3 regions of the Bacillus sp. EB V-12 genome follow, and region 2 is predicted to be linked to each of the others. Evidence: riboswitches for the same ligand, from Rfam matches in the RefSeq annotation. Region 2 holds a riboswitch; each other region holds the start of a gene.
The links. Region 2 has a riboswitch for lysine ahead of ACZDYH_RS07175 (amino acid permease). Riboswitches for the same ligand answer to the same signal wherever they lie in the genome.

Region 1: linked by a shared signal. The riboswitch ahead of ACZDYH_RS15170 (aspartate kinase) and the one ahead of ACZDYH_RS07175 (amino acid permease) in region 2 are both predicted to bind lysine.
Region 3: linked by a shared signal. The riboswitch ahead of ACZDYH_RS17245 (amino acid permease) and the one ahead of ACZDYH_RS07175 (amino acid permease) in region 2 are both predicted to bind lysine.

What each region holds. Positions count from the first base shown of each region.
Region 1 is NZ_JBUXJL010000003.1:714,925-718,214, forward strand. Features, by position in the region: gene ACZDYH_RS15165 (DoxX-like family protein) at 1-729, opposite strand, end outside; lysine riboswitch at 921-1,107, shown strand; gene ACZDYH_RS15170 (aspartate kinase) at 1,310-2,539, shown strand; gene ACZDYH_RS15175 (VOC family protein) at 2,769-3,221, shown strand; gene asnA (aspartate--ammonia ligase) at 3,280-3,290, opposite strand, start outside.
Region 2 is NZ_JBUXJL010000002.1:116,291-119,580, forward strand. Features, by position in the region: gene ACZDYH_RS07175 (amino acid permease) at 1-1,364, opposite strand, end outside; lysine riboswitch at 1,512-1,693, opposite strand; gene racE (glutamate racemase) at 1,895-2,725, shown strand; gene ACZDYH_RS07185 (DUF3626 domain-containing protein) at 2,835-3,290, shown strand, end outside.
Region 3 is NZ_JBUXJL010000004.1:375,596-378,885, reverse strand. Features, by position in the region: gene ACZDYH_RS17255 (DNA alkylation repair protein) at 1-61, opposite strand, end outside; gene ACZDYH_RS17250 (iron-sulfur cluster biosynthesis family protein) at 93-398, opposite strand; gene ACZDYH_RS17245 (amino acid permease) at 513-1,979, opposite strand; lysine riboswitch at 2,092-2,284, opposite strand; gene ACZDYH_RS17240 (GNAT family N-acetyltransferase) at 2,606-3,055, shown strand; gene ACZDYH_RS17235 (sulfite exporter TauE/SafE family protein) at 3,092-3,290, opposite strand, start outside.

The DNA.
Region 1 (3,290 bases), on a different contig from region 2:
CAGTATAAATAATTTTCGTTTTATTATTGGCAACAGCCATACGACACCGAAAATTATTTCTAACATCCCAATTATTTTAAGTATACATATACTACTTTCATTTGAACCGATTAATACAGAAAGCATCTTTACTTCTTCTAAATGAGTAAACAGTAGTTTTGGCACTATCCCTTGATATATCCATACAAAAGCAAATAAAAAACATACGAGCCAATACGTCATTGTTCTTCTAATTAGTAACCTAGGATGAAGCCCCTTTTCTAACCATAATTTTAAGGCATCAAAACTCCAAGCAGTCGCCCAACCTAATAACGGCCGAAACATATAGCAATCTATTACATTCCCTACACGACCAAATCTTGTATCATAATCATATTGTGTCTTAAAATGGATGTATTCTTTATTTGGCGTATACTTCCAATAACCACGTCCTATTTGAATAAGAGATAATGTATTATCCGTCCAAAATTTTAAAGAAGAAATTCTTTCACCAGTTTCTTTTCTTATTTCACCTATTGATTCCCCTTCTCCAGCTATTTCAAGCCCAAATCCAATCTTTGTTTTATACAAAAACTTCTGTGGTTCTCCTTCTTTTTTCTCTAAATACGAAATTTCAGTAAAGCGAGCATCCCACTCTGTATGTATATGTGGTTCTTGCGTATATTCCCATAATTTTTCCATCGTCGTGTTCATTTTTGTCGCAACATAAATAGGCTGTTTCCTTTTCATTCTCCCCACCTCCTATGCACTATAAGTTTAATGTACATGCAATGAATTTATTTTGCTACATTTTTCACAAACTTCCCCAAAAAAGAAAGAATTTTTAAAATGTATATAAAACACTTGATTCCCCGAAAAATTTAAATTATTATAAAACAAATGTTACCAACAACTTCATAAATCAAACACTCTCGCCTAAAACGTGAGATAGAGGTTGCGATACTTATGAGTATTCTAATGGAGACACAGAGATGTCTATGAAGTTAGATAAAAGGAAGTATTGCCGAAATTGATAAATTTCTCTGCATTTATCAATTGGGGCTGTTTTCGAATAGAAACAGAACTGTCATATGTACAAACGTGTACGTATGAAGAGCTATCTACAAAAAAGAGATATCATTTTTTATGATATTCCTTTTTTGGCGGTTTTTTTATTAGCTCCGTTTTCTGTTTCCCTTTTCCTGTAACAGCACCATCCTCACTTATTTGAGATGGTGTTTTTTGTTTGTCTTTCTGGTAACTACAGGAGTATTGGGATTTATATATTTCCTAATCTATTCTTAAAAATAGACGAAAGAAGGAATCTGTAATGGAAACAATTGTTCAAAAATTCGGTGGCACTTCTGTCGGAAGCGTCGAACGCATTCAACATGTAGCAAATTTAATTATTGAAGAATATGAACGAGGTCATAGCATTGTCTCTGTCGTTTCAGCAATGGGAAAAAGCACAGATGAACTTGTCGCACTCGCTAACGCTATCACAGAAAATCCAAGTAAACGTGAAATGGATATGCTTCTATCTACAGGAGAACAAGTAACTATTTCATTATTAACAATGGCACTGCAAGCAAAAGGCTATCATGCAATTTCATTAACAGGGTGGCAAGCAGGTATTACGACAGAATCTGTACATAGTAGTGCACGGATTACTGACATTCATACAGATCGTATTCAATCTTATCTTGCTGAAGGTACGATTGTTATTGTAGCTGGTTTCCAAGGAGTCAGTGAAGATTTTGAAATTACAACGCTTGGACGAGGCGGTTCTGATACAACTGCTGTCGCATTAGCTGCTGCACTAAACGCAAAAAAATGTGATATTTACACAGATGTGACCGGCGTATATACGACGGATCCACGAGTTGTAAAAGATGCTTATAAATTAGATGAAATTTCTTATGACGAAATGTTAGAACTTGCAAACCTCGGTGCTGGTGTATTACACCCGCGTGCTGTTGAGTTTGCTAAAAATCATAATGTCATTTTAGAAGTTCGCTCAAGTATGGAACAAGAAAACGGAACAATTGTAAAAGGAGAATGTAACATGGAACAACAATCAATCGTTAAAGGTATTGCATTTGAAGATAATATTACACGCATCACAGTGAAAGGATTAGAACAAGGTTCACTTTCAACTGTTTTCTCTACATTAGCAGCGGCACATATTAATGTAGATATCATCATTCAAAGTATTACAAATGAAGGAACTGTTCATCTCTCCTTCTCCATCCATTCTAATGATTTAAGAGAAACATTAGAAGTATTGGAACAAAATCAAGAGGCACTTCACTATGAAGCAGTAGAATATGAAAATCATTTAGCAAAAGTATCAATCGTAGGATCTGGCATGGTATCTAACCCAGGTGTCGCTGCAAATATGTTCACTACTTTAAAAGAAGAAGATATTCATATTAAAATGGTAAGTACATCAGAAATTAAAGTGTCTGTCGTTATTGACCGCCTTCATTTAGTAACAGGCGTTGAGGCGCTGCATCAATCATTTATGGCGAAAATTGAGCCTTTCGTGCAAATGAGCTAATTTGATATGTTTAGTAACGCTTATAAAAAAAACATATCAATCTACTTCCTTCCTATTAAATAAAAAGCTATTCGTTAACAAGATGCTATATGATATATTAAAAAACACCTTGTCACATTTTCCTATACTGTGACAAGGTGTTTTTGACTGAAAGGAATTTGTAACTACTTAGTAGTATAATTATGAGGATAATTAAATAATAAACTTTTATACATAAGGAGATAAGACTATGGCAAAAAACAAATTACTACGAATGGACAATGTCAGCATCGTTGTAGAATCCCTTGATAACGCAATCTCTTTCTTTGAGGAGATTGGCTTGAATCTCGAAGGTCGAGCAAATGTCGAAGGTGAATGGGCTGGTCGCGTAACTGGACTCGGTTCTCAGTGCGTAGAAATCGCTATGATGGTCACTCCAGATGGCCACAGCCGAATTGAACTTTCGCGATTTCTCACCCCTCCTACTATAGCAGATCACCGAACAGCTCCTGTAAACGCCCTCGGTTATCTACGCGTCATGTTCACTGTCGAGGATATTGACGAAATGGTATCGAGACTCACTAAGCATGGTGCAGAGCTCGTTGGCGAAGTAGTTCAGTACGAGAACTCGTATCGTCTCTGCTACATTCGTGGAGTCGAAGGAATTTTAATCGGTTTAGCAGAAGAACTCGGTAATAAATAAGTAATGTTTTATAAAAAAGAGGGAATAGCTCTATATTTAAGCTATTCCCTTACTTCTATTAAAACAGAT
Region 2 (3,290 bases):
TAGAAAGCAAATCCGATTACGAATAAACCAATTCCGAGAAGGAACGTTTTTATATCGGATGCGCCCGTTTTAATAACCCATAGTGCGTAGCAAAGTGCGATAACTGCGACTATGCCATCTGTAATTCTTGCCCGCATTTCATTTTTATATGTTTCACCAGTTGCGACTAGTTTTAACTGGAAGATTGGTGAAACGAGATATGGAATGAGGTAGGCCAGTGTTGATACGGTAATAACGAATGTATAAGCTTCCGCAATGGTTCCTGATAATGTTGAGAATAGGAATACTTGCGACATAATGTTTGTTAATCGTAATGAGTAAATTGGACTTCCTTTTTTATTTGTTTTCGTGAAGAAGGAAGGGAAGAAACCTTCTTTTGCTGCTTGATAAGGTACTTCTGAGCTTAATAAAATCCAGCCTAAGATAGAACCGAACAGGGAAGTAAGAGCAAGTAATGCCATCAGTTTCCCGCCGCCGTGCCCCATTGCAGCGTTTAGTGCATCTGCTAATGGACGTTCAGAAGCTTGTAATTTATCAACATGAAGTACACCCATTGTTAAAATTGTGATTCCTAAGTAGATGGCAACTGTAATAAGTAATCCCGCAACTGTTGCGCGTTTTACCGTTTTTGGAGAAACAGCACGGTTTGATAAAAGAACAGCTGATTCAATTCCGATAAACGCCCAAAGTGTTGTAAGAGCAGCTAAATTCACTTGTGAAAGAAGACCGTGTGATGCCCCTGATTTATCAATCATCGGTGTATACCATTGTCCAAATTTAGAAGCTTCGAATGCAAATAACGTAACGACGATGAATAAAAGGAATCCAGTTACTTTCGTTGTTGTTGCTAAGAAGTTTAGTTTTCCAGCTCCGCTTACACCGTTTGTTAATATAATATGAGTTCCCCAAAGTAAGATGGAACAAATCGTAAATGTAATTAGTTTTCCGACTTCTACGTTAAACGAACCGATTGAAAATAGTAGTCGCGTATCTTTCATAATTGGGAAGAAGAGTGATAAATATCCCGCAAATGATGTAATGATGGCAACGTTACTTGCCCAGTTTGCAACCCAATATCCCCATACCATACTGAAGCCAGCCATTTTTTTCTTTTTTGGTGTTGAGAATAAAGCATATGCATGACTTTGTGGCCCTGTCGTTAAATCAGGACGACGAATTGCTAAATTACCGAAAACAAGAGCTAGCATTAAAACACCAAACCCTGTAGTTAACCAAGCTAAAGTGACACCGAGTGGGCTTGCTGTTTGTGCCAACGTACTTGGCACCATGAAAATACCAGCGCCAACCATGTTACCGACAACGAAAGCTGTTAGTACCCAAAAGCCCCATTTTTTTTGTTGCATAGAAAATACCTCCAAAGTTAGTATAACCAAGTCAAGCGAGGAGATATGTATGTCTTCCTGAGTCAGGAAGAGAAGTCCCAAACAAAACAAAAAAAGCACGTAATTTGCCGCTACATGCTTTCTATCTTATAAGAAACCCACGACATACCTCTCGATAGCTCTCCACAAACGAAACGTTTGTGACAGTTCTGCACTTATTAAATGCAGACCCAGCAAGCGTGCATGGTGGACACGACTTACTTCGGCAACCATTCCTTTCTCATTCCTTCATCAATGCCACTACATCTCCTGAAATGATACTCTTAATGATTGCAACCTCTACCTCACCGAGATACGAATGAGGATTTAAATATTAAATTAACGTCTTTAAGAGTAACAAATGTATTTTTATACGTCAATGGATATAGTAATAATCAGATTATAGAGAAGAGTTTGTGATTAAAAGTAAGAGGGATTGTTATGTGATATTTGAATTTTCGTAATATAATACATGTTATTAGCGCTAGATGATTGAAAAGGGGATGAAGTAAATGTCTGTATGTCATAAACATTCAGTAATAGGTGTGCTAGATTCGGGAGTTGGAGGATTAACAGTTGCGAGCGAAATTATAAGACAATTGCCTAAAGAAAGCATTTATTATATTGGTGATAATAAGCGTTGTCCGTATGGGCCAAGAAGTGTAGAGGAGGTGCAATCTTTCGTATTTGAAATGGTTGAGTTCCTCAAACAGTTTCCATTAAAAGCGCTAGTCGTAGCATGTAATACTGCTGCAGCTGCTGCATTGAATGCGCTGCAAGAAGCACTTTCCATTCCAGTTATTGGCGTTATACATCCAGGAGCAAGAGCGGCAATTAAAGTTACAAAGAAAGGGGAAATCGGGGTAATTGGAACTGTAGGTACGATAAAATCTAATATGTATGAAAAAGCATTACACGAGCTGGATACATATTTGGAAGTGCATAGCTATGCTTGCCCGACTTTAGCCACAGTTGTAGAAAATCAATTAGAAGATACAGCATATGTCACGCAGCAAGTGAAACAAGCTTTACTTCCATTAACGAAAGAAGATATAGATACGTTAATTCTTGGATGTACGCATTATCCACTTTTAGAGTCCTATATAAAAAAGGAACTAGGAGAAGACATAACGATTATTAGTTCTGCAGAAGAAACAGCGATAGAGTTAAGTACCATTTTACAGCACAAAGGAATTTTGTCTGACAATCTGAATCCGAAGCATCGCTTTTTTACAACGGGATCTGTTTTATCATTTGAACATATCGCTGAGCGATGGCTAGGGTATCAAATTTCTGTAGAATGTGTACATTTGCCTATGAAAAATGCGTGTATACATAATTAAGATTTAGTAAATTACTTTTTTAATAAATGAGGTTCGTTTCATAAGAAGGAAAGAATAAGCTTTTAATTGAAGTGTTTAAGGGCAGTTCAATTAAAGGGGAGATTGGATTATGGAATTATTAAGATCTCAATTATTTGCTTTAGAGTATATTTCAAAATATGCAGAGAACGAAAAACGTGGGGCTAAAGCAACGATTAATCATATACTTAAAATGTCTAATATTACAGATGAAATATTTGAAGAAGCTGTCGCTAATTTAAAATCTCATGCAAGGATTGCTTTACACTTTCATCCAGACAGACTAGATTCGAATATGAAAAGTGTTGCTGAAGCACTGTTTGAGCAAGGAGTATATAAAAGTCAGTTTGAAACATTGCTATCTAATGGAAGCGTATCTGCTTACCCTGGTGGTGAACGTGACCTTTGGGAAAAAAGAATATTTGGAGGAGCATATCAATTAGAAGGCGTAACAAATAATCAACGGCCAAAATATGGAGCGCTAAATTTAATGTTACATCCAGATGGGCCGGCTCCGCGTTTTGGTTCCTGTTATTTTCTCTTATCT
Region 3 (3,290 bases), on a different contig from region 2:
CAGCTATTTTTTCGGCTAATTCTTCATTAAATAAAAATTTTAACGGAACATATTTACCCATTTTTTCACCTCATTGGTCGGATAAACGATTTTTATTTTTTAATCGACAATCCATAAACCAAAGTCTCACTCGGAGTCGTAATACTAAAACCTGTCGTCTTATAATCAAGCTTCACTGTATCACCAGTGTAGTCTTTCGTAAATGAATCCATTTGTACGATAAGCTCCGCATCTTCATATACAACATCATCTGCGTTAAATGTATCCCAAATTAAATCGACATCAACGAAAATACTACAAGAGTTTGTCATTGTTCCTCTAATGCGAATGATCTTTTTGTCTTCACGTTCTAATCTATGTATAGCTGCTTTTGCTTCATCAGTAATGCGAATGTTCATTGTATCCCAACCTTTTATTTATATTTCTTCTATTATGGCAAAAACAGGAGCAATAGGGAAGCAAAGAGGTTTGCAACAAAAAACGAGCAAACAAATTTGTTTGCTCGTTTCACTTTATTTTAGTTCACATTTATCAAGTGGAATCACTTTTGTTTTTTTCGTAAATTTATAACCTAACCATAGTACTAAGAAGAGTGGTAAACCGATGTAAGAAACGAGTACACCGTTCCAGTCGATTGACTCACCCATAAATGCCCCGTAGTTTTGTCCTAAAATTACGATGATACAAAGTGTAAATGCAAAGATTGGACCGAAGGGGAACCATTTTGCTCTATATGGTAAGTCATTTAAATCTTTTCCTTGTGCGATATACGCTTTACGGAAACGGTAATGACTAATTGCAATGCCGACCCAAGCGATAAAGCCAGACATTCCTGATGCATTTAATAACCAAATGTATACAACACCGTCACCGAATAAAGAAGCAATGAAAGCAATACTACCGACAATCGATGTTACGATTAATGCGTTAACAGGTACACCGCGGCTATCTAATTTACCAAGAAACTTTGGTGCCTTCCCTTGGCGAGCTAAATCCCAAAGCATACGAGTTGATGCATACATACCAGAGTTACCAGCAGATAGTACTGCCGTTAAAATAACAGCGTTCATAACAGAAGCAGCAAAGGCAACGCCCGCTTTTTCGAAAATAAGTGTAAATGGACTTACTGTTACATCACTTGCAGCAAGACTTTCAGTTGTATAAGGAATTAATAAACCGATAACGAGAATCGCAAGGATATAGAATAAAAGAATACGCCAAAAGATTGAACGAATTGCTTTTGGGATATTACGTTCTGGATCAGATGTTTCACCAGCAGCTACTCCTAATAGTTCAGTACCTTGGAATGAGAAACCAGCTGCCATAAACACACCGATAATTGCCATGATACCGCCGTTAAATGGTGCATCTGCAACAGTGAAGTTTTTGAAGCCAACCGTTTCGCCGCCCATAATTCCAAAAATCATCATGAAACCAACAATTAAAAAGATAATAATCGTAACTACTTTAATAAGTGCGAACCAATATTCAGATTCACCAAACCCTTTAACAGATAAGTAGTTTAAAAGGAAAATAATAGCTAAACATAATCCGCTCCAAATAAGAGAAGGGGTATCTGGGAACCAAAATTTCATAATTAATGTTACAGCAGCTAGTTCAGCAGCAATCGTAATTGCCCAGTTATACCAATAGTTCCATCCAAGTGCAAAGCCAAGTGATGGATCAACAAATTTTGTTGCGTACGTACTAAAAGATCCAGTAACAGGCATGTAAGCTGCGAGTTCAGCTAAGCTTGTCATTAAAAAGTAAACCATAATTCCAATTGCGGCGTATGCAATTAATGCACCACCAGGTCCAGCTGAATGGATGACACCACCGCTGGCAAGAAATAGTCCGGTACCAATTGTACCGCCGAGAGAAATCATCGTAAGGTGACGAGATTTTAATCCGCGTTTTAATTCACCTTGTCCTTGTGTAGTTTGCGTTTTAGAGGTAGATTGATTTGTTGCGCTATTCATGTTCAACACTCCTTTTCTTGTAGGTTAGGAAGGAGCGGGGGAGAAAAATACAAAAAACCGCCAAAGGAATTTGGCGGAACGTTTCACAAATAACCACCCCATCATACCCTTCCGTTAAGATAGCACCCCACGTTTACACGGTAATTTTGTAAACGTGACAGTTCTGTTCCTTTCGGAGACAGCCCCAGCCCATATTTCCAGAGAAGAAATATAAACTTCGGCAACTTTTCCTTTCAAACGGAGTCGGTGACATTCTCTGTGTCTCGTCCGTCGTACTCTTAAAAGTCGCAACCTCTACCTCATCGGATTGATGAGGATTTGATATATTGCTAAGATTTTTAATATATGGCAATTGTAATGACTTTCTGAATATATTGCAAGATATTTTGTTAGGAAAAGTCAAAAAATATCGGTTATTGTATAGGAAACGCTTGCAAAACTCCACCCGAACCTACTATTATGTAGCAATAAGCAAAGAAAAAATTGTTATACAAATGTTTCGCAAAAAATATTGAAAAACCCTCTAAATTAAAAGAAAATTCAGAAAAATATAATTCGACATTCATAATAAAGTCATATTATTTGTTATAATTAGAGTAACGTTTAAGCAAAAAGGGGAAATCAAAATGAAATTAGAAACAGAAAGGCTCTATATAGTGCCGTGTACAGAAGAGAGGATTCAAGTCGCTAACGAGCAAGGATACAATAGCGGCCCGCATATTGTAGGGCATGTAAAGAATGTAAAACAAGATGCAACTTTATTACCATGGGGGGCGTGGTATGTTCTTCGAAAAGAAGATGATAGCGTTTTAGGTGATATTGGGTTTAAAGGGAAACCAAACGAGGATCAAACAGTAGAAATTGGCTATGGATTCATTGAGAAATATTGGAATCAGGGCTATGCAACAGAAGCTGTAAAAGAACTAATCGATTGGGCTTTCAAAACAGGTGAGGTAGAAACAATAATTGCAGAGACACTTCTAGATAATTATAGTTCGATGCGTGTTTTAGAAAAGTTACATATGAAGAGAGTAAATGCTACAGAAATGATGATTAATTGGAAAATAGAAAAATAAAAAATACCGCTCTAAATTGAGCGGTATTTTTTATAGTTATGGTAGCATTTGCTTCTGATCATTCGGATACTCAGCCGTTGACGTATTAGGACGATTGGAATGATTACGAACAGCAATGAAAATAGAAATAATAACGACAAGACCAACTGCAACGTAAGAAAGTGAAATAATAGTTGGATCCACTTTAAATGTAGTAAGCAGTGTACGAATGTTTGTAAAGATAATAAGACCACCA